4 regions of the Bacillus sp. AFS031507 genome follow, and region 4 is predicted to be linked to each of the others. Evidence: riboswitches for the same ligand, from Rfam matches in the RefSeq annotation. Region 4 holds a riboswitch; each other region holds the start of a gene.

Region 1 (6,008 bases), on a different contig from region 4:
CTTCTTTGCTTGAGTAATGTGTTTTTGCACCCTTAGAAATAGGTATCAAGAATTCCTTTGTGGCAATCACTAACAGGACAGAGATGAAAATCGAAATGGACGTCCATTTAAAGGTAGTGGAATAGCCAAGAGAATCAGCTAAAACACCACCCAGTATCGGTCCTAACAATGAACCTGTAATACTACCTGTTTGGTACCAAGAACACGTCCCGCAATCTCCTTCGGTGTTTGCGTTGAGATAAAAGCCTGTGACATCGGAATAAAGCCCGAAAAGAAGCCCATGAAAAAGCGCAGTAACAGTAGTTGCCAGACAGAATGGACATAGCCCATTAGAAAAATAGATAAGCCCATCCCTAATCCGGAAATGATAAGGATTCTTTTTCTCCCATAACGGTCGCCAATTCTACCCCAAATTGGTGAGAGGAGGAAGGCAGAAACAAATGTGATCCCAAAGGTGATTCCCGACCAATGCTGAACATATTTTTCCGTGAAGTTACCAAACGTCTCAATGTACAATGAAATAAACGGCATAACCATTGTCATACTTCCTGCTACAAAGAAGTTCGCAAACCACATGATCATTAAATTACGCTTTGCACTTCTCTCCTGATACACTTTAAATAACACTTCTTTCTGAAATGTATTTCGATTAACTAAATATTATCATACCGAAATTTCTGATAATTTTTAAAGGGATATCCCTTATATATAAAATTGGAAATTACGTTTACTACTATTCAAAGGTTTTGGCGGATTGGGAATAATAACTGTATTACAAATATTCAAAACACTATTGACAACTTGTTAATGGGAGACTAAAATCTAATTTATTACTTTAAATGAATAATACGTTCTCTTATCAAGAGTGGCAGAGGGACTGGCCCGATGACGCCCAGCAACCGTTCCGTTTGGAATTGGTGCTAAATCCTGCAAAACAATTTATTGTTTTGAAAGATAAGAGAGGAGTAGTCCCTTAATTTGTGATGAAACCTCTCTTTTCTGGAGAGGTTTTTTATTTTTATATAAAAACAAACCTTTCCAATCGGAGTAATGGAGTATTGATAAGAATCTAAAAGGGGGAGCTTTAATCATGAAAAGAAATATCTTTAAAAGTACACTCGTATCAGCATTAGCAGCAACACTCTTACTCACAGGCTGTGCTTCTGAGGGAGAAACAAAACAAGCAAGCGCTCATAAAAAGGTTTCACTTGAAGGTGTATCTGAAAAGTTTACAAGTGGTGATCCGTTAAAAATCAAGGTTATCCGAAAAATTGGCGGTGACGATCATACTGCCCAGTTCTTAGCAGGTGCAAAAGAAGAGGGAGAAGCCTTAGGTTTTCAAGTGGACGTGTTTTCCGCAAATGGTGACACAGCTAAGTTCCATGATGCTATTAATCAGTCATTAGACCAGGATTATGATGGATTTATCATTTCTCATGGTGACGATGATGCGACTGTTAATGATGTAAAAAAGATAGTTGAAAAAGGAAAAAGTGTAGTTACATTTGACTCGAATCCAAATATTGCGAAGGTTGATGGAGTAACGCTTACTTCACAGGATGATGAAGCCTTAGCAACTTTGGCCCTTGATCAACTCGTAAAGAATACAAACGGAAAAGCAAATATTGCCTACCTATGGGTCGACGGTTTCCCTGCAATGGTTAGACGTAATAAGGTTTATCAAGATGTCCTTTCAAAAAATCCTGAAATTAAAGAAGTGGAACGCTTTGGTGTGGCAGCGGCAGATACAAGTGTACAAACACAAAACGCAGTTGCAGCCATGTTAAATAAATATCCAAAGGGCAAACTCGATGCCATATTTGCTACTTGGGATGCTTTTGCAATCGGTGCAGCACGAGCTTTGAAAGAAGCGGGACGTGAAGAAGTAAAGATTTATGGAATCGATGTTTCCAATGCGGATCTGCAAGAAATTCAAAGAAAAGGCAGTGCTTGGAAATACACAGCAGCTGTCGATCCGAAACTTATCGGTGCTGTTGATATGAGAATACTTGCGAAAAAGCTTGCGGGTGAAGAAACACCACAGACCTTTGATTTAGATGCTTCCCTTGTTTCACAAGAAAATCTTCTCAAAGCAAAAGAGCCTGTGAACATGGTTAATCTGGCAAAAATTATCCCAGGCTGGGGTCAATCGACTGCATTTGAGGAAGAGTGGATAAAAACGTTAAAGAAGCATTATAAAGAATAGTCGGTATACAACTAGACACTCTCTTTTTCAATAGATGAAGAGAGTGTTTGCTTACGGGGGATGATTTTGATGAGATCAACATTGGAGATGAAAAACATCTCAATAGAGTTTCCTGGTGTGAAGGCATTGAATCAGGTTGACTTTTCGATGGAAACGGGAGAAATACAAGCTTTGATTGGGGCAAATGGGGCAGGGAAATCAACGTTAATGAAGGTTCTCGCGGGTGCTTATGACCACTATACCGGTGAAATAAGGTTAGATGGAAAAAAGTTGAAGATTCGTTCTCCGAAAAATGCCCAGGACACAGGAATACAAATCGTTTATCAAGAAGTAGATACGGCTCTCATTCCATATTTAACTGTCGCAGAAAATATTATGCTCCATGATACAGTCCATAACATGGGGAAAAAGCAATGGATGAAATGGAAGGACCTTCATCAAAAGGCGGGGCAAATATTAGCGGGTATGAACATTAAGCTTCCGACGAAGAAGCTGGTAAGTGAGTTAACGTTAGCGGAAAAACAAATGATCTTAATCGCTAGGGCTGTTTCAAATCAGTGTAAGTTTCTTATTTTAGACGAGCCGACTGCACCATTGAGTCATACTGAAACGACGGAATTATTCCGGATCATCCGTGATTTAAAAAAGCAAAATGTAGGAGTTATCTTTATTTCCCATCGCTTGCCAGAAATTTTTGAAGTCTGCGATGAAGTGACCGTAATGAGAAACGGTGAATTTGTTGCAAAAGAGCGAGTTACTGATACGACCATCAACAAAGTGGTGGAGCATATGCTGGGACAAAAATTAGAAGAACAGTTCCCAGTGAAGAATACGTCCATTGGAAACACGGTCCTTGAGGTAAGAGGACTTTCAGATAGAGAGAAAATTAAAGATTTACATATTCATGTTAAATCAGGGGAAATCCTTGGAATTGCTGGACTTGTGGGTGCTGGAAAAACAGAATTGTGTAAGGCGTTATTTGGCTCTGAGAAATTAACTGGGGGAGACATCTTTCTTCATGGCAATAAATTAAAATTAAAGAGCCCCTATCATGCGGTTAAGAAGGGAATTGCTCTAGTTCCAGAGGAACGGAGAAAGGAAGGAATTCTGGTTCTTGAATCGGTAGAAACCAATTTAACAGCTGCAAACTTAGGGGAATTTTCAAAGGTGTTTAGCTTTTTAGATCGAAAAAAAGAAAAAGAAACGGCAAAGCAGTTGATCCGTCGCCTCGGAATTAAAACCCCTTCCGAAGAAACCAAGGTACAGAATCTTTCCGGGGGGAATCAGCAAAAGGTCGCAATCGGAAAGTGGCTCGTAGCTGAAGCAGATGTATATATTTTTGACGAACCAACCAAAGGCGTCGATGTTGGCGCAAAGAAGGATATCTTTGAGTTAATAGCTGAACTAGCAAACCGGGGTAAAGCAATTATTTATGCTTCTTCAGAGCTTTCGGAGATTATTGGGATTACTGATCGGGTCTATGTTTTATATGACGGTAGGTCCGTAAAGGAAATTGATACGAGAGAAACGAACGAAGAAGAACTATTATTTTATTCAACAGGGGGCAGGTAAAATGGAGGCAAATATTGCAGCAAAGAATCAGGAAGCCCCGGCAAAAAAAGTATTTGAGTTATTTCGCTTTTTATATAAATATGGGACGATTATTACGATTCTTGCACTTATTATTATTTTCTCAGTGGCTAATCCTACTTTTATTCAGGGCAGTAATATCATCAATATCTTACGTTCGATCTCCATTGTAACGATTATCGCTATCGGTATTACGATTTCATTGTCTGTTGATGGTTTTGATTTATCGGTGGGATCGGTAGCGTCCTTATCTAACGCCATTGTCATTTCGATGTTTGTATGGTTTTCACAAAACACATTGGTGGCGGTCATTTCTGCGATTGCTGCATCATTAGTAGTAGGTGCATTAAACTCATTCATGATTGTGAAATTAAGAATTCCAGATATGCTGATGACACTCGCTACGATGTTTATTATTCAAGGGACCGCACTGACATATACAAAAGGGGCGACAGTTTCACAAAACATGGTTATGAATGATGGCTCGATGGCATCGGGTCTGATCAGTCCTTTTTTTGCAAAAATCGGAGAAGTGCCGTGGATTATTATCATCATGGCAGTGACCGTGATCCTCGTGCATATCTTTTTGAACTATACAAAGCATGGCCGATATATGTATGTGATCGGTGGTAACAAAGAAGCGGCGAGACTATCAGGTATCCCAGTTAATAAATATAAGGTGGCAGCGTATTTGCTTTCGGCTCTGTTTGCCTCCATTGGAGGGATTGTGCTTGCATCAAGGGTTTTGACTTCAGAAATTAACTCTGGTGCTCCCTACTTAATGGATTCAGTTGCCGCCGCTTATATTGGCTTTTCAGTGCTCGGGGCAGGGAAGGCCAACGCGTTTGGAACATTTGTTGGAGCTGTCCTGATCGGGATTCTGCAAAACGGACTCGTGATGATGTCCGTCCCGTATTATGCGATGGATATTGTTAAAGGGACCGTCTTGGCCTTTGCGTTAGCAATTACGTATTATAAACAAAAATAATTGAACTATGATCAACCTATCCATTTTGCGGATAGGTTTATTTTTTTTGAAAAACCAGAGTAAAATCTACAAATATAAGTAAGTTTTGAGGAACAATATTTAGAGATAGGAGGGATCTTAATGGAACATTATGAAGCATTTCTGAGAAGTAAGAATTGGGTAGATACCGATTTAGATTCAAGGTATATAAATGTTAATCATCCCTATGCTATCTTAATTTCTGAGGATGAAGGGCAAATTACCTTAAGAGGTAACACTGGGTTTGATAATGGGCAAAATGGCGAGGAGATTTTTACGTTTAACTCATTGAAAGAGCTCCAAGAGTGGTTTGAAAACAATATTGGGGAGTAACGAGAACAAGCAGCCAGGGAAGGCCCCTGGCTATTTTGCTTTTTGTCGAGAAATGTCGTTTCATTTTTCTGAAAATTCAATTGACTAGAGTTTGAAAGTATAGTAATTTATATATAACAACATATAACGTTATATAAAGTTGTATATTGTTTAAAGAGTTTACTAGTGTTCATTGACTAAAATATTTTATCAGGGAGGCAACAAAATGACGACTGAATTAGTAATTGACGTAAAAAATCAAGTGCAACAAGCATTAGCAGAGGTAGAAAAAAGAAATATTTCCAGTGTTTTCTTTGTAGCATGTGGAGGCTCATCTGCCATTATGTATCCAAGCAAGTATGTAATTGACCGTGAAGCAAAGGTTCTTGATGCCCACCTGTTTAGTGCAAATGAATTTATCCATCGCAATCATGCAAAACTTGGAAGCAATTCCCTGGTTATTCTGTGCTCACACTCAGGAACCACACCTGAAACAGTAGAAGCAGCAAAATTTGCTAGAGCAAAAGGGGCTTTGGCTGTTTCTTTAACTAATGTGGAAGCGTCACCGTTGGCGCTAGCTTCAGATGTCGTGCTGAAGTATCAATGGGGTGAAGGAGCAAACGCTTTCACAACGAACTATTCGGTTTTATATCAACTAGTATTTGGTGTACTAAAAGTTGTTGAAAATAACGAAAAAGCTAGTATAGTAGAAGAAAGTCTTGAGAATTTACAGAATGTTTACGAAAAAGCAGCTGCACTCTATCAATCGAAAGCAGAAGCATTTGGACAAGATTATAAAGACGAGAAGATCGTTTATACAATGGCAAGCGGAGTAAACTATGGTGTTGCCTACTCCTATGCAATTTGTATCCTTATGGAAATGCAGTGGGTTCA
Region 2 (6,008 bases), on a different contig from region 4:
ACAATCGTATTTGGGTGGCCAGCGATACTTGGTTGAACAATATTATCAATTGCGTCAATCGGATAAGCGGCACGTGTATTTTCGGTCAACGTTCCATCATCATAATCAGGGATTCTTGATTCCTGGTTCAATGTTACGTTTTCTAGGACAGTTCCAAAGCGGATAGCATCAAAAATTTGCGGCTCCTTTTCACGAGAAAGATTGATACATTTTGCGTAGCAGCCCCCCTCGATATTAAAGACACCATTGGAGGACCAACCGTGCTCATCATCCCCAATTAATCGACGATTGGAATCGGCTGATAAGGTTGTTTTGCCAGTTCCAGACAAGCCAAAGAATAAAGCAACATCGCCTTCAATCCCAACATTTGCAGAACAATGCATCGAAAAAATATTGTTTTCAGGCAGTAAATAATTCATTACAGAAAAAATCGACTTTTTCATTTCACCTGCGTATTCTGTACCACCTATTAAAACAATTCTTTTTTCAAAAGAAATCATAATAAACGCTTCCGAGTTGGTGCCATCGATAGCCGGATCTGCCTTGAAATTAGGTGCAGAAATAACGGTAAATCCAGCATCATGGGCAAGTAGTTCTTCATCCGACGGGCGAATAAATAACTGGTGTACAAATAAATTTTGCCAAGCTAATTCATTTACGACTTTGATGGATAAACGTGATTTTTTATCAGCACCCGCAAATCCTTTAAAAACAAAGATCTCATTTTTCTGTTGTAAATAATTTATGACCTTTTGATAAAGCTTTGTAAAAACCGGTTCTGAAATTGGTTGATTGGTCGTGCCCCATTCAATTTTGTCTTTAGTTGAATCTTCTAAAACAATGAATTTATCCTGTGGAGACCGGCCAGTATATTTTCCAGTAACGACACTAATTGCTCCCGTAGAAGTTAGTGCTCCTTCATGTCGGGTTAAGACTTTCTCAACTAATTGAGGAACAGATAATTGCACATGAACATGACTTTCATTTAACAATTGATTTAATTCATTAGGAGTATCAACAGAATTCATTTAATGAGACCTTCCTTTATTTTAGTTTTTATGTTGTTAATAATATAAAAAGTATAACACATTAGTCGAATTGATGTATCCTATTTAACAAAATTTATATATTATAAAACTTTAATTGAAGATATAAAAAATATTTATAAATAGAGACTAACTTACTTCGTATTATTCCCATTTTGTTGTGAAAGACATATCTTAAAAAATTCATTGACATTGTTGGGAAGTGTGATATTATTCTAATTTGAACGGATACTCTCTTATCCTGAGCTGGTGGAGGGACAGGCCCAATGAAACCCAGCAACCTGCAGTATGAAAAGATTGACCACTTAAAAGGTCCTTTTCAGGATGCGAAGGTGCTAATCTGACGCAAGGCTTTGACCTTGAACGATAAGAGCGAAAGGCCCGGAACAACCTTTCCTCTCTGGTAAGGTTTTTTGTTTTGTATAAGTCCTTTATGAAAAGAGTCTCTAATAAAAATCCTTTGTTTATTACATACTAAGGGAATGAGTACCGTATCAAATTCTCGAAGTTTAAGGAAGTATTCCTGTAACCTTCCTAAGACCTCGATTATCTCATATTATAGGAGGAATTCAGATGTCAACAAAACGTCGTTTGTTCACTTCTGAATCAGTTACTGAGGGTCATCCTGATAAGATCTGTGACCAAATTTCTGATTCCATTTTAGATGCTATTTTAGCAAGGGATGCTAATGCCCGTGTTGCGGCTGAAACTTCAGTAACAACAGGACTAGTTCTAGTAGCAGGAGAAATCACCACATCTACCTACGTGGATATTCCAAAAATTGTCCGTGAAACGATTAAAAACATCGGCTACAATCGCGCGAAATTCGGTTTTGACTCAGAAACCTGTGCTGTTTTAACATCTATTGATGAACAGTCTCCAGATATCGCGATGGGTGTTGACCAAGCTTTGGAAGCGCGTGAAGGTCAAATGTCCGATGAACAAATCGAAGCAATTGGTGCAGGGGACCAAGGTTTAATGTTTGGTTTTGCTTGTAATGAAACAAAAGAGCTTATGCCTCTTCCCATTTCACTAGCGCACAAACTTGCTCGCCGTTTAACAGAAGTACGTAAAGATAAGGTTCTTGATTACTTACGTCCAGACGGAAAAACACAAGTAACGGTTGAATATGATGAGAACGATAAACCAGTACGCATTGATACGATTGTTATTTCCACTCAACACAATCCTGAAGTTGAGTTAGAGCAAATTCAACGTAACTTGAAGGAATATGTTATTAATCCGGTAGTTCCAAAAGAATTAATCGATGAAAAGACAAAATACTTTATTAATCCAACCGGCCGTTTTGTTATTGGCGGACCACAAGGAGATGCTGGCTTAACAGGCCGGAAAATCATCGTAGATACGTATGGTGGATATGCTCGCCATGGCGGTGGTGCCTTCTCTGGTAAGGATCCTACAAAAGTGGACCGATCAGCTGCCTACGCAGCACGTTATGTTGCTAAAAACATCGTGGCTGCTGGCCTTGCTGATAAGGTAGAAGTTCAACTTGCTTACGCTATTGGTGTAGCAAGACCAGTTTCGATTGCTGTTGATACGTTTGGTACAGGTAAAGTAAGCGAAGATGTGTTAGTTGACCTTGTAAGTGAAAACTTTGACCTTCGCCCTGCAGGTATCATTAACATGTTGGATCTTCGTCGTCCAATTTACCAACAAACAGCAGCTTACGGTCACTTTGGCCGTACTGATGTGGATCTTCCTTGGGAGCGCACAGATAAAGTAGAAACATTACGCCAACAAGCAAATCTATAAAACGTTATGGGGGTTACATTCTACATGTAGCTCCCGTTTTTATTTCTCCGTCTATTTACCTGTATAGTAATTCAATTAGTGAATAATATGTAATGTTTAAGCAGGTCAAAAGAAGTGAAAAATGATGATATTAAATTTGCCTATTGTTCACAGTGCAATTTTTATATAAAAAGTGGTAGTATTAGAGAGTATGTTTTTCTGTCTAGCTCCAGCGCAAGGCGTTTGCGATTTGGAGCAATACGTCCTTTTAAAGGATATTTAGAATGAGGTGAAGTACATAATGTGTGGTTTTATCGGTTGTGTACACGACAAAACACAAAACTATAGTGATGAGCAAAAACAACAATTTAAAAATATGAACGATATTATAACTCATCGCGGGCCGGATGATGATGGTTTTTATTATGATGATCATATCCAATTTGGTTTCCGCCGTTTAAGTATCATTGATATTGAGAGTGGTCATCAACCGCTTACGTATGAAAATGAACGCTACTGGATTATCTTTAATGGTGAAGTTTATAACTATGTTGAACTGCGCGAGGAACTATTGAGTGAAGGATTAACCTTTTCAACAAGCTCCGATACGGAGGTTATTATTGCACTCTACAGCCATTTGAAGGAAAAAGCCGTCGAAAAACTACGCGGAATGTTCTCTTTTGTCATATGGGATAAACAAGAACAAACTCTTTATGGCGCGCGTGATCCGTTCGGGATTAAACCGTTTTTTTACTTTGAAGATGGTGAAAGAACATTTTTTGCCTCTGAGAAAAAAAGTATTCTATTGGGTCTCGAAAATGATGTTCTTAATTATGATTCCTTGCAGCATTATTTGACCTACCAATTTGTTCCTGAACCAACCACCATGTCTGTTGGTATTAAGAAATTAGAGCCAGGTCATTTTTTTACCAAAAAGATTGGCTCACCAATGGAAATCAAAAGATATTGGAAAGCACACTTTAACCCAATTCACAAATCAGAACCTGATTTTATCAAGGAAATTAAAGATGTCCTGTTCGATTCTGTAAAAATGCACATGCGCAGTGATGTTCCAGTAGGCTCATTCCTTTCTGGCGGGATTGATTCTTCGATTATTGCATCGATTGCAAAAGAATATCACCCTGCGATTAAAACCTTTTCGGTAGGTTTTGAGCATAATGGATTCAGTGAAATTGATGTCGCAAAAGAGACAGCAGAGAAGCTTGGTGTCGAAAATATCAGTTATGTGATTTCACCGCAGGAATATATGAATGAAATTCCAAAAATCATGTGGCATATGGATGATCCGCTGGCAGACCCTGCTTGTGTCCCGCTTTATTTTGTTGCCCGTGAAGCGAGAAAACACGTAACCGTTGTTCTTTCAGGTGAAGGTGCGGATGAATTATTTGGCGGCTACAATATTTATCACGAGCCGCAATCCTTAGAGGTGTTTAATAAAATTCCGAAAGTAGGAAAAGTGCTTTTAAAAGGGATCGCGGGTATGATGCCTGAGGGAATGAGAGGAAAAAGCTTTATCGAACGCGGTGTAACTCCAATGGAAGAACGTTACATTGGTAATGCGAAGATGTTTATGGAAGAAGAAAAGCGCGAACTACTAAATGTCTATCGTGAAGGATTAGATTATACTGATATTACGAAGCCGCTTTACGCCGAATCTCGTGGTTATGATCCTGTTGACCGGATGCAGTATATTGATATCCATACATGGATGCGCGGCGATATTTTGCTGAAGGCCGATAAAATGACGATGGCTCATTCCTTAGAACTTCGTGTGCCATTCCTTGATAAAGCGGTCTTCGAAGTGGCATCAAAAATTCCGACCAGCCTGAAAACAGTGCACGGAACGACGAAGTATATCTTACGTAAAGCAGCCGAAGGTGTCGTACCTGCCCATGTACTTGATCGGAAGAAACTTGGGTTCCCTGTACCAATCCGTCATTGGTTAAAGAATGAAATGAACGAATGGGCGAAGAAGATCATCCGCGAAAGCAACACGGATCATTTGATCAATAAATCATATGTGCTTCAATTGCTTGAAGACCATTGCCAGGGTAAAGCCGATAACAGCAGGAAGATTTGGACTGTGCTGATGTTCATGGTATGGCATCAAGTATATGTTGAAGATGTCTATTCCTTTCAACGTGATTATGCACTAGAAAAGGCCCTGCAAACATCGAAAAATTAATCGTAAAAGCACCCAAATTTCTTGGGTGCTTTTGCTTTTTTTATTTTTGAAGTGACTTATAATATTGTGCCTTTTCTGCATATTCTTTAGAGATTCTTACCATATCTTTTATGTCTTCTGGTGTTAATTCTCTAATAACTTTTGCCGGTCTGCCAAATGCTAAGGTATTAGGGGGAATTTTTTTCCCTTGCGGAACCAGACTGCCGGCTCCAATAAAAGCACCCTCGCCGATTTCAGCATTATCAAGAATGATGGAACCCATTCCTATTAACGCTTTTTTTCGAATGATACAACTGTGTAGAATAACCTGATGGCCAATCGTTACTTCATCTTCTAAAATTAGCGGGTTATTGGGGCTTTGGTGTAAGATAGAATTATCTTGTATATTTACTTTCTTACCAATAATGGTTGGGGCTACGTCCCCTCTGATAACGGTGTTAAACCAAACACTTGATTCATCGCCAATTTCAACATCACCGGTAATCGTCACATAGTCGGCAATATAAGCAGTATCAGCTATGAGGGGGTACTTCCCTTTAAATGGATAAATCATTATTCTCGCTCCTTTTGTATGATGATTCTATTTTATCGGAAGTATGAAGTAATTCACAAAAAATTTGTCTTTTTTATTAAAAAAGGACTAAAGATAGTTTGAAATTTTTCCAACAATAGTTAATAACTAATTCCAGGGGGGAAAACTATGTGGAAGTGGGAAGCAGAAGGAGAAGCGAAGGCTGTAATCGTGATCGTCCATGGCGCTATGGAACATCATCGCCGTTATGGCTGGCTGATTGAAATGTGGCGTTCGGCTGGATTCCATATCATTATGGCAGATCTTCCGGGGCAAGGGATGACAACAAGAGCAAACCGCGGCCATATTAATTCCTTCGATGAATATATTTTCGAGGTGAAAGATTGGATACAGGCTGCTTACCGTTATGATTTACCAGTCTTTTTACTTGGTCACAGTATGGGTGGCTTGATCTCAATCCGTCTCTTACAGG
Region 3 (6,008 bases), on a different contig from region 4:
TAACACCGTTTTCTTAATTAGTTCTAAAGCTTCTTTCTCTTGGATACCACGCTTGGAAAAGCCGTCAATGGTTGCTTGATAGCTTGACGTTATGGCACAGTCCGCTCCAGCACGGAAATAGTCAGAATGAACCTCATAAATCAATTCTGGATTTTCTAGTAATACGCGTGCAGACCAGAGGGGATCGTCCAAATTACACCCATGCGACTCAAGCTCTGTGGCTAACGCTCCGTCCAGTAGCATAATGGAATGTTCGGATAAAATAGCCTTAATAGGGTTGTTTTTGTTGGACATAACCTACTCCTCTTTTCTTTAAACTTTGGGTTAAATAATAACTTGCATAGCAAAACAATATAAATGGAATGCCACAATATAAGGCAATTCGTTGTGTAGGGTCAAATGCGATTCCAATACATGAAGCAAGACAAAGGATAAAGGAAGCGATAGGTATCAAAGGATAGAATGGTGTACGATAAACCAAGTCCTTTACGGAATTTCCATCTTTAATATATTGTCTGCGAAATAAAAACTGTGAAGCACTAATACTCATCCAAACTACCACCACAGCTAGGCCCGAAATAGATACAAGTACGATATACACTGTATCTGGTGCAATAATACTTGAGAACAAAGCTAAACCACCGCCAAACATGCTAAAAATGACTGCATATATTGGAACACCTTGTTTTGTTAATTTTGTAAAAATGGGTGATATCGTATTCTTATCTGCTAGTGACCAAAGCATTCTTGAAGAGGCATAAAGACCTGAGTTTGCAGCAGATAGAATGGCTGTTAATATGACAAAGTTCATAATATCCGCTGCATATGGTACGCCAATTTGTTCAAGAACGGCAACAAAGGGGCTCTCTAATACTCCTGCATCTGAAGTAGGCAATAATGCAGATAATACAACAATCGTTCCTACAAAAAAGATAATCAATCTCCACAATGTTGTACGAATGGCCTTTGGTATCGTTTTTTCCGGATTTGCTGTTTCCCCCGCTGCAATTCCTATTAATTCCGTTCCTGAAAAGGCAAAGTTAACCGCAAGCATTGTCATGACAATCGCAAAAGCACCATTAGGAAATAAACCTGCACTTGTAAAATTAGAGAAGTACGGTGCCGATTGGGAATGAGTCATCGGAACAAAACCTACCATTGCCGCTGCTCCTACAACAATAAACAGAACAATCGCTATTACCTTTATAGACGCAAACCAGAATTCAGATTCAGCAAAAAACTTAACCGTCAGTATATTTAAGACAAAAACCAAAATAGCAAACAGCAAACTCCAAATCCAGACATTAATGGATGGAAACCATCGCTGCATTAATAATCCTGCAGCCGTAAATTCAGAACCTAAAGCAACAGTCCAGGTTAGCCAGTACAACCAAGCAACTGTATACCCAGTCCCTGGTCCAATATATTTAGTCGCATAACTGTGAAAGGCACCAGTTTCAGGCATATGTACGGAAAGCTCTCCTAAACATAGCATGACGAGATAAACCACTAGTGCACCAATCAGATAGGAGAGAATGGTCCCAAACGGGCCAGCTTGTTGGATTGTGTAACCCGAACTTAAGAATAATCCTGTTCCAATCACCCCGCCGAGCGATAGCATAACTAAATGCCGTGTTTGCATTTTTCTTTGAAATTTTTGCTGGCTTTTCTTCTCCATCATAGTCTCCTTTTTCCTACATCCAGAAAAACAAAAAACGCACTCAGATAAATGAGTACGTTACTGACAAATAATAACGTGGCTCTTATCTATCAAGGCATCACACCCGATGGAATTAGCACAGTGTCTTATTAGACCTGCTGCTGAGGTTTCATAGGGCCAGTCCCTCCACCTCTCTGGATAAGAAATATTTTTTTAAACTTTATCAATCTATTAAATAATTGTCAATATATTTCTGAGTTTTTTAAATTTTAAAACCTTATAAGCAAAAATATTATAATTATGCTTATCTAATATAAATTCAAGTAAAAATTTCGCCGTTACTTATGATACGGTTCACCGTATGTATCTAAATGAGAACAATTTACGATTAAATTCCTCCACCCTGGCACACAGAAAATTTTTACTATACAATTTAATTAAGGAAAAGTAAAAAGTGTGGTGATTACCTTGTTTAAGTTATTGTTAATAGAAGATGATAAAACATTGTTTAATGAAATCAAAGAAAGGTTGGCTGGGTGGTCTTACGATGTTTACGGTATTGATGATTTTAGTAAAGTAATTCAAGAATTTACAATTATCAAACCTGAATTAGTCATTATTGATATTCAATTACCAAAATTTGATGGTTTCCATTGGTGTCGAATGATTCGATCCAATTCGAACGTTCCTATTCTATTTTTATCTTCACGTGATCATCCTACCGATATGGTTATGTCTATGCAACTGGGAGCGGACGACTTTATTCAAAAGCCCTTCCATTTTGATGTTCTCATTGCAAAAATACAGGCTATTCTTCGCCGAGTATATAATTACAATAATAAACCAATCTTACTTAAAACATGGTATGGTGCAACAGTCGATTATGAGAAAAATACTGTCACAAATGACTCAGGTTCGGTAGAGCTAACAAAGAACGAAATTTTTATCTTAAAACTGCTTATTGAACAAAGAAATAAGATCGTTAGTCGAGAAGAGTTGATAAAAAGCTTATGGGATGATGAGCGCTTTGTGAGTGATAATACCTTAACTGTCAATGTTAATCGTTTACGAAAAAAACTGGATGAGCTTGGTTTAGGACAATTTATTGAAACAAAAGTTGGTCAAGGTTATATCGCTAAAGAAGAGGCTGGTTTTAGATGATTCAAAAATATTTAATTGAAAGGCGCAGCTGGATTATTCTCTTTTTATTTCTACAATTTCTAATCATCGTTGTCTCTTATTTTGATCCAACAATACCGTTAATGTCTATCGTCTATATTGTTTTTATATCAATGATTATTTTCATCATCTTTTTAATCATCCGCTACAATAAGGAAACAAACTTTTACAAAAGTGTAGAGACTTGGGAAAATAATCTTGATTTAACGAGTATCTCAAATGCAGAGAGTCCTTTTGAAGTAATTATCGAGAATAGTGTTACGAACCAGACTGAATGGTTGAAACAGATTGCTTCCCATAATTTGATGTCCTTAGAGCAGGAGAAAGATGAATTATTATCTTGGATTCATGAAGTAAAAACACCGTTAACAGCTATGAGATTAATGATTGATCGACTAGACAATGGAACAATGAAATCGAATTTAATTTATGAATGGTTAAGAATTCATCTACTACTTGACCAGCAGCTTCATCAGAAACGTATACCATTTATAGAAAATGATTTATATATAGAGGTTACAGATATAAAAGTCTTAATAACTAAGGAAATTAAAGATTTACAATCTTGGTGTATTCAAAAAGGAATTGGCTTTGATTTACATACCGAGGTTAAAGAAGTCCTTAGCGATGCCAAATGGCTAGCGTTTATCATCAGACAACTTTTAACAAACTCCATAAAATATAGCGAGGCATCCGATATCATCATTAAAACTTACCCAAAAAATGAACAAACCATCCTTGAGGTAGAGGACTTTGGACGCGGCATTGACCCAAAGGATCTGCCGCGCATATTTGATAAGGGCTTTACATCAACTGCAAAACATCAAGATAATGCGGCAACAGGCATGGGATTATATTTAGCAAAAAAAGCAGCAAAGCCATTATTAATCAAGATAGACGTACATTCAAAACTAGGAGTTGGAACCACTTTTACTTTAATCTTTCCGAAAAGAAATCAATTCCTTCATATTTCAGGCATGTGACAAAATTGTCACATGCTTTTATTTTTTGTATCGTCAATCGAAGGAAATGAAGTACAAAGCCTTTTATAATAAAACTATCAAATCAAGGGGTGTGTGGAAATGAACATTTTAGAAGCAACAAAAATTCATAAAAGCTATGGGAATAAATTTAACAAACAAGAAGTACTGAAGGGTCTAGATGTTAGCATTAAAAAAGGGGAATTTGTGAGTATCATGGGTGCCTCGGGTTCAGGGAAAACAACCTTACTTAATATTCTTTCCTCAATTGATAAAGTTAGTAGCGGGACAATTTATATCGAAGGAAAAGAAATGACAGCTATGAAAGAAAAGCAATTAGCAGAATTCCGAAAAAATCATTTAGGTTTTATTTTTCAAGAATATAACTTATTAGATACCCTAACAGTCAAAGAAAATATTCTATTACCATTATCGATTACAAAAACGTCCAAGAGAGAAGCAGATGAGAAATTTAATACATTGGCTAAAGAGCTCGGCATTAATGATCTAAAAGATAAATATCCAAATGAAGTTTCCGGTGGTCAAAAACAACGTACATCTGCAGCTCGAGCCTTTATTCATGAACCAAGCATTATTTTCGCTGACGAACCAACTGGGGCACTTGATTCAAAATCAGCTTCCGATTTGTTAAACAAACTAAGCGATTTAAATCAAAAACGAAATGCCACTATACTAATGGTCACTCATGATGCAGTCGCAGCCAGCTATTGCAACCGGGTCATATTTATTAAGGATGGTCAAATTTATACTCAATTAACGAAGGGTGAAGAATCGAGACAGGATTTCTTTCATGACATCATGAAAACACAAGGTGTATTGGGCGGGGTGCAAAATGAGCATTAATCATCTCATCCTACAAAATTTGAAAAAGAATGTAAAAAATTATTATCTCTATGTTTTTGCCCTAGTTTTTACAGTGGCACTGTATTTTGCCTTTGTCACACTGCAATTTGATCCTGCAATGAATGCAACAAAAGGTTCAATTAAAGGGGCAGCTGCAATCAAGACAGCATCCGTCTTACTCGTTGCGATTGTCTCCATTTTTCTTTTATACGCCAATAACATTTTTATTAAACGACGCAGTAAAGAAATTGGTTTATTTCAGTTAATAGGAATGACAAAAAGCAGAATCTTTCGCATTCTTACACTTGAAAATTTTATTCTATATTTCGGTTCCTTATTTATTGGAATCTTTATCGGGTTTTCGATTTCAAAATTAATCATGATGATCTTATTTAAAATTACCGGTGTTGAGGACGTCGCCACATTAAGATTTTCAACAGAAGCATTGATTCAAACTGTTGTTGTTTTTACTATAATCTATTTTTTTATCATGTTGATAAATTTTTTATTTATTAAAAGACAAAGTATCTTATCTCTATTTAGAGTTCTTTCATCGACTGAAGAAAAAGTAAAAAAAGTGTCCATTTTTGAAATGATCTACGGAATTATAGGCATCTTATTGATCCTTTTAGGCTATTATATTTCATCTAAATTATTTGGTGGCGACTTTACAACAATGACTGAACTATTCTTAGCCATGGTCTTCATTTTAGCCTCCGTTATTATCGGGACTTATCTTTTTTACAAAGGATCTGTTCGATTTATCTTTTATGTTATACGAAAAAAGAAAGATGGTTATTTAACTATTAATGAAGTATTGTCTCTTTCATCCATCATGTTTCGGATGAAATCAAATGCTTTATTATTAACCATTATTACGACTGTATCTGCACTTGCTATCGGCTTGTTATCCTTAAGCTATATTTCACACTACTCAGCAGAAAGATTAACCCAAAATAATGTAGTAGCTGACTTTTCAATTACAAATAAACAAGATGCTGAAAATTTCAAAGAAGCATTAGAAGTAAATGAAATTAAGTATAACGAAAAAATGATTGATGTCATTCAGGTAAATGCAAACATAGAAAAAATAGCTGAATCAAAATTAGAGGATATGAATTCTGATCCAAGGAATATGACTATTCCGGTCATCAGTGACAAGGACGCCAATAGTGTTAATTTATCTGCAGGGGAAACCCTTTTTACAGGTTATAATGATTTACTACAAAAATTTATGCCACTAAAAAGTTCAGGTCAAATAGAATTAAAAGGGAAAAATGAAGTGATACCTCAAAAATATTTAGGCTTAAGGAAGGAATACATCG
Region 4 (6,008 bases):
ATCTTCGTGAAATGCTTAGGTATGCAGATAATAACCGCGTAAAGCAAAACATTCCTTATATTGCAGGAGGAATCCAATAATGGCTATTTTAGAAGATAAATTAACAACAAAAGGTGTAGCAGAACAAATTTCAACTTTTGAATCTGGAAATGAAATGGCTGCTATGGCGGCAGCACAAATCAATTATCATATTATGGGATATTTTCCAATTACACCTTCAACAGAGGTTGCTCAATTTTTAGATCAAATGAAAACGCGCGGGGAGCATGATATTAAACTGATTCCTGCAGATGGCGAGCACGGTTCAGCAGGTATTTGCTACGGTGCTGCGGCAACTGGTGCACGTGTTATCAATGCAACCAGTGCAAATGGATTCTTATATATGCTTGAACAAATGCCTGTCCAATCAGGGACTCGTTTTCCAATGGTTATGAATCTAGTTACTCGTGCCGTCAGTGGTCCGCTTGATATTCGTGGCGATCACTCTGATCTCTATTATGCATTAAATACTGGCTGGGTAATCTTAACAGCAAAAACACCGCAAGCTGTATATGATATGAATATTATGGCGCTTAAAATTGCCGAACATTCAAAGGTTCGCTTACCAGTTATTGTTGCTTATGATGGCTTCTTTACATCCCACCAAAAGCGTCGAGTGGAATTCTTTAAGGACCGCAGTGTTGTACAGCAATTTGTAGGTGAATGTCCAACCGATTACAACTTTGTTAGAGACTTGAGGAAGCCAGTAACGATTGGTGCTCATATGAGTGGTGATGACTTCATTAACAATCACTACCAACAATCAGAAGCAATGTACAATGCTGGTGAGGTATTTAAGGAAGTGGCTGCGGAATATGCTAAGCTTTCTGGAAGAGAATATCCAGTTCTAGATTTATATAAAATGGAAGATGCAGATGTAGCATTATTCCTATTAAACTCTGCGGCAGAATCTGCTAAAGATGTAGTGGATCAACTTCGTGCAAAAGGAATTAATGCAGGTGTAATTAGCCCGAATATTATCCGTCCATTCCCTGCAAAGGAAATTCGTGAAGCCCTTAAGAATGTAAAATCATTATTAGTTGGGGAACGTGCGGATTCTTACGGAGCAAATGGTCCTAACCTTACACATGAAGTGAAATCTGCACTTCAAGATGACAAAGACAACCAGACGATCGTGTTAAGCCGCGTATTTGGTCTCGGCGGTAAGGATTTCTATGCAACTGATGCGCAGGCTTTCTTTGAAATGGCACTTGATGCAAATGAAAAAGGCTATGCTGAAAAGCCATTTGATTACTATGGTCATATTCCAGGTAATCCTGAAAAAATCCTTAAGCCTGTTATTTTGCCACAGCACGGGGATGTTTTTAAAACAGGTTTAATTGATGTGAAAATGGATGAAGAAACCAAAAAATTAAAGGTGAAAATCCCGCCGTTACGTGCTTTAACTGGTAAACCGAAACGGATTGCCTCCGGTCACGGGGCATGTCCAGGGTGCGGAATTTTTGCTGGACTCGAGTTATTCTTTAAAGGGATTGAGGGAGACATTGTTACTCTATTCCAAACGGGATGCGCTTATGTAACAACAACATCTTATCCTAGCACCTCCCATAAGCAAACGATGATGCACAATTTGTTCCAAAACGGTGCCGCTACGCTTTCAGGTACTGTTGAAGCATTCATGGAATTAAAACGACGCGGCGAAATTGAAGTATCGGATGACGCCACATTTGTTATGATTACTGGTGATGGTGGTATGGATATTGGTATGGGTTCAGCGATTGGTACTGCTCTTCGCGGACATAAACTGATTATGCTTGAATATGATAATGAGGGCTACATGAATACAGGTTCACAAATGTCTTATTCAACACCACTGGGTCATATGACAAGTACATCAGGAGTTGGAAAAGCACAGCGAGGAAAAGCTTTCCACCATAAGGATACTCCGCAAATTATGGCTGCTACCAATATTCCTTATGTGTTTACTGGTTCGGAAGCCTTTCCACAGGACTTAGTTAAAAAAGGTGCAAAAGCACAATGGTACGCACAAAATGTTGGAACAGTATATGGAAAACTTCTCATCACATGCCCACTAAACTGGAAATCTGATGACCGTTTTGGTGCAAAGATTATCGAAGCTGCTGTAGATTCTTGCTTCTTCCCGCTTTATGAGGTAGAACAAGGTGTTACAACCATAACTTACAATCCAGAAGAGAAGAACAAGCGAATTCCACTTTCTGATTGGTTAAAATATATGGGGAAAACAAAACACCTACTTAAAGATGAAAACAAGCCAATGCTAGAAGAATTTGAGGCAGAAGTTGAGAAAAGATGGCAGAGACTCAAAGCAAAGAATGAAAATCCAATGCTGTAAAAAAAGCAAATCAAAAAACACTTCCTTTGGGATGTGTTTTTTTGTTGGTCATTGACAGGGCTTTTTAAATTTGATATATATCTAATTAGATGTATATCAAATTAGAATGAAGCGGAGGTAGTGCATTGATACAATTAGACCGTGTTGTTGCGTTTTATAAAACGATGGGGGATCCCACACGGATTAGAATCGTTGCTATATTAGCAAAAGGTCCACTCCATGGGCAGGCAATAGCAGGAAAGCTTGGCTTGTCCGCACCTACGATTACCCATCATTTAAAGAAATTACGAGAGATCCATGTGGTGTATGACAGAAGAGTCAAGAATACGATTTACTTTTACCTAAATGAATCGTTGATTAACCAGCAGGCAAAGGTGTTTACAGAGCTGCTAGAAAAAAAGGGGAAGGAGTTGGATGAAATGGTCGAGTCAAGTATCGAGAGACAAAAAATTATCGAGAACTTCTTTATGAAAAATGGGAAACTAAAGAACATTCCTGCCCAAAGGAAGAAGAAATTAATCGTGTTCGAACACATGGTACGTGATTTAAAAATAGGTGAAAAGTACGAAGAAAAACAATTAAACGAGTATATAAAACAATTCCATGATGATTATGCAACTATTCGCAGAGAGTTTATCATAAATCATTACATGTTCCGCGAAAATGGTATTTATGAACTAAATCCAGAAGAAATGTGGGCAAAACTTGACTAGAAAAGCAATCCGAAAGTTCGGATTGCTTTTCCTATTATAATGCTTCTTTTACAGTCGTTATGAAAGAAGAAAGGTTCTTTATTTCTTTTCGTTGTTTAATTAGGATTGTACCGAGATCTAATGTTCTCTGCTTAGCAGTAATTCTAGTTTGATCTTCCTCGATCCCATCTAAATCAGCAACATGAGCAAGACCAATTGTTCTTCTGATTAATTCGCAGCCTGCAAAGCCGATCGAGTCCTCAAAAAACTTAGTTAAATTATAGTTTAAATATGTGGTGGATTTAGCGTAATCGTCTTTATTCTCCGTATTCCATAATTGTGTAAATTGATCCTCAAATACATTCCATACCGTTTCAATATGATTGAGGAAAAGATCACGTTGTTCAACATTTGCTATTACCTGAAAGAGAAGATTTGCAAATACTTGGCCGATATCAAATCCAGCTGGTCCGTAAAAAGCAAATTCAGGATCGATTACTTTTGTTTCATAATTATCGGCAAAAACACTTCCGGTATGAAGATCACCATGGAGGAGAACTTCAGCCTCTGTTAAAAAGCGTTTCTTCAAAATATTTACATGAAATTTTAGTTCTTCATCCTGCCAAAGCTCTTCGACTCCAGGACGCAGTCCTTCCTCGAAATCGTTGGTTTCTGCATCAATAAAAGGATCGGTAAAGATTAAATCTTCAGTTATTTTGCAAAGCTCGGGATTGATAAACTGTTGTACATATTCCTTTTTTAAGGAAGGGCCTAATCCATAATCAGAAGTGTAAAATAGTGTTTTTGCAAGATATTCACCTAGATGCTTTGAAATTAATGGATAGGTTTCTCCTTTGATAAAGCCAGTTCTTGCGATCGAAAGATGGGAAAGGTCCTCCATTACGGTTACAGCTAGGACATCATCTGTGAAAAAAACTTGGGGCACATAATCTGGAGCAATCTGTCCGAAAATTTTTAAGGCATCCGCTTCAATCTTTGCTCTTTTCAAAGTTAATGGCCAGCTTTCGCCAACTACCTTTGCATAAGGGAGAGCTTGTTTGATAATAACACTTTTTCCTTCTAATTTATCAACAATATGAAAGACTAGATTGAGATTCCCATCGCCAATCTCCTTGCAGGAAAGTTTTGCATGCTGGTCAAAAATTTTCAATTCAAGTGCCAGTTCAACTGCACTCTCGTTTGTTAAAGGCTGGTATGTTTTTTGTTTTAGTAGACTCATTATGGTTCCTCCTCGTTTTAGGGAGGCTTAGTTATGCACGCAGGCACTAAAAAAGCCTCTTTCTCATCTGAAAGAGGCTGATAGACAATATTGTCTGTCGCACCTCTTATCTCTCAGAAAGATAATCCTTCTGTTGGAATTAGCACCGTGCCTTAAAGGGGGGGATCCCCAGCGCAAAAAAGCGCCCCATTTCAATGGGTTTCCGGTCGGTTGCTGGGCTTCAAAGGGCCAAATCCCTCAGCCAGCTCGTGATAAGAGAAAACCTATTTAACTGGTAAAAATCATATCAGTAACAAAGAGAAAGTGTCAATATTTTTTGAAAATTATTATTTATAGAATTCTGGTTTTCTATCCGTGAAAATAGGAATTTGCTTACGGACCTCCTTGACTAAGTCCATCTCAATTTCAGCCGATAGGATTTCTTCCTTCATTCCAGCCTCAGCAATGACCTCACCCCACGGGTCAATAATCATTGAGTGACCAGCAAAATGGTTATTTGGGTCATTTCCAGAACGGTTACAGGCAATTACATAACATTGATTTTCAATTGCTCTTGCAATTAAAAGGGCCCTCCAGTGGGACAATCTGGGTGCAGGCCATTCGGCCACAACAAACAGTGCTTCTGCACCTTCTGATGTGTGAGCGCGTATCCACTCTGGAAACCGGATATCATAACAGATCGACCCAGCAAACTGGTGATTATCAAGTTGGAAAAGTCCCTTCTCAGCGCCAGGCTCTAAGAAAACATGCTCATTCATGAGTTTAAAAAGATGTAGTTTACTATACTGGTGTACAAGCGTGCCATCTTTATTAATGATGAGGAGAGTATTTTTTACTCCTGTTTCTTCTCGGTTTGCAACTGAGCCGCCAACTAAATGAACCTGATTTTTTTGTGCTGCATTTCTCAGAAATTCAATCGTTTGTACTGCTTTTGGGTCTGCAATTTCATTAAGGCGGGTCAAGTCATAACCCGTTGTCCATAGTTCTGGAAGGACAATGATATCGGGTTGTTCAATCAGTGCTTTTTCAATGAGTCTTTCGGCAGTTTGGTAGTTTTTATTGGGATTGCCAAAGACGATATCCATTTGCAGACATGAAATTTTTAATTTCACGAATCTTCACCTCGTTTGAAATTTCGGAATTTTTTCTTTACAAGCCATTATAAAAGTTATATCATTTGTGACTAGAAATTCATAATGATTCTTATAAATAATTAAGCAGGTGAGAATAATGAAGCAATTTCCACCATCAGAACTATTAACTAGTCTTCCGAAGCAATTTTTTGCTTCACTTGTTAAAAAAGTAGGGGAGTATATTTCACAAGGGTTTGATGTGATTAATTTAGGGCAAGGCAACCCCGATCAGCCAACGCCTTCTCATATTGTTAAAAAACTTCAAGATGCAGCAGTGAATCCATTAAATCATAAATATTCTCCTTTTCAGGGACATCGTTATTTAAAACAGGCTGCCGCTGATTTTTATTTAAGAGAATATGGAGTGACCATTGATCCGGATAAAGAAGTGGCAATTTTGTTTGGGGGTAAAGCAGGACTTGTCGAAATCCCTCAATGCTTATTAAATCCGGGGGATACCATCCTTGTACCTGACCCCGGTTACCCGGATTATTGGTCTGGGGTTGCTCTTGCAAAAGCTGAAATGGTTACGATGCCGTTACGAGAGGAAAATAACTTTCTGCCGGATT

Evidence for each region. Region 4 has a riboswitch for S-adenosylmethionine ahead of mtnK (S-methyl-5-thioribose kinase). Riboswitches for the same ligand answer to the same signal wherever they lie in the genome.
Region 1: it holds a riboswitch for S-adenosylmethionine, as region 4 does, so the genes downstream of both, COE25_RS00810 (sugar ABC transporter substrate-binding protein) here and mtnK (S-methyl-5-thioribose kinase) in region 4, are expected to answer to the same signal.
Region 2: it holds a riboswitch for S-adenosylmethionine, as region 4 does, so the genes downstream of both, metK (methionine adenosyltransferase) here and mtnK (S-methyl-5-thioribose kinase) in region 4, are expected to answer to the same signal.
Region 3: it holds a riboswitch for S-adenosylmethionine, as region 4 does, so the genes downstream of both, mmuP (S-methylmethionine permease) here and mtnK (S-methyl-5-thioribose kinase) in region 4, are expected to answer to the same signal.

The regions. Positions count from the first base shown of each region.
Region 1 is NZ_NUOW01000001.1:161,263-167,270, reverse strand. Features, by position in the region: partial or broken gene COE25_RS00815 (MFS transporter) at 1-582, opposite strand, end outside; SAM riboswitch class I at 854-961, shown strand; gene COE25_RS00810 (sugar ABC transporter substrate-binding protein) at 1,091-2,206, shown strand; gene COE25_RS00805 (sugar ABC transporter ATP-binding protein) at 2,276-3,778, shown strand; gene COE25_RS00800 (ABC transporter permease) at 3,780-4,784, shown strand; gene COE25_RS00795 (hypothetical protein) at 4,905-5,135, shown strand; gene COE25_RS00790 (SIS domain-containing protein) at 5,341-6,008, shown strand, end outside.
Region 2 is NZ_NUOW01000015.1:9,018-15,025, forward strand. Features, by position in the region: gene pckA (phosphoenolpyruvate carboxykinase (ATP)) at 1-1,028, opposite strand, end outside; SAM riboswitch class I at 1,280-1,419, shown strand; gene metK (methionine adenosyltransferase) at 1,620-2,819, shown strand; gene asnB (asparagine synthase (glutamine-hydrolyzing)) at 3,100-5,004, shown strand; gene COE25_RS15800 (gamma carbonic anhydrase) at 5,045-5,557, opposite strand; gene COE25_RS15805 (alpha/beta hydrolase) at 5,705-6,008, shown strand, end outside.
Region 3 is NZ_NUOW01000028.1:48,192-54,199, reverse strand. Features, by position in the region: gene mmuM (homocysteine S-methyltransferase) at 1-294, opposite strand, end outside; gene mmuP (S-methylmethionine permease) at 269-1,678, opposite strand; SAM riboswitch class I at 1,761-1,865, opposite strand; gene COE25_RS23555 (response regulator transcription factor) at 2,129-2,821, shown strand; gene COE25_RS23550 (sensor histidine kinase) at 2,818-3,822, shown strand; gene COE25_RS23545 (ABC transporter ATP-binding protein) at 3,922-4,683, shown strand; gene COE25_RS23540 (ABC transporter permease) at 4,673-6,008, shown strand, end outside.
Region 4 is NZ_NUOW01000013.1:397,024-403,031, reverse strand. Features, by position in the region: gene COE25_RS14570 (2-oxoacid:acceptor oxidoreductase family protein) at 1-80, shown strand, start outside; gene COE25_RS14565 (transketolase C-terminal domain-containing protein) at 80-2,374, shown strand; gene COE25_RS14560 (DUF2087 domain-containing protein) at 2,503-3,087, shown strand; gene mtnK (S-methyl-5-thioribose kinase) at 3,122-4,306, opposite strand; SAM riboswitch class I at 4,410-4,564, opposite strand; gene COE25_RS14550 (carbon-nitrogen family hydrolase) at 4,633-5,418, opposite strand; gene COE25_RS14545 (pyridoxal phosphate-dependent aminotransferase) at 5,537-6,008, shown strand, end outside.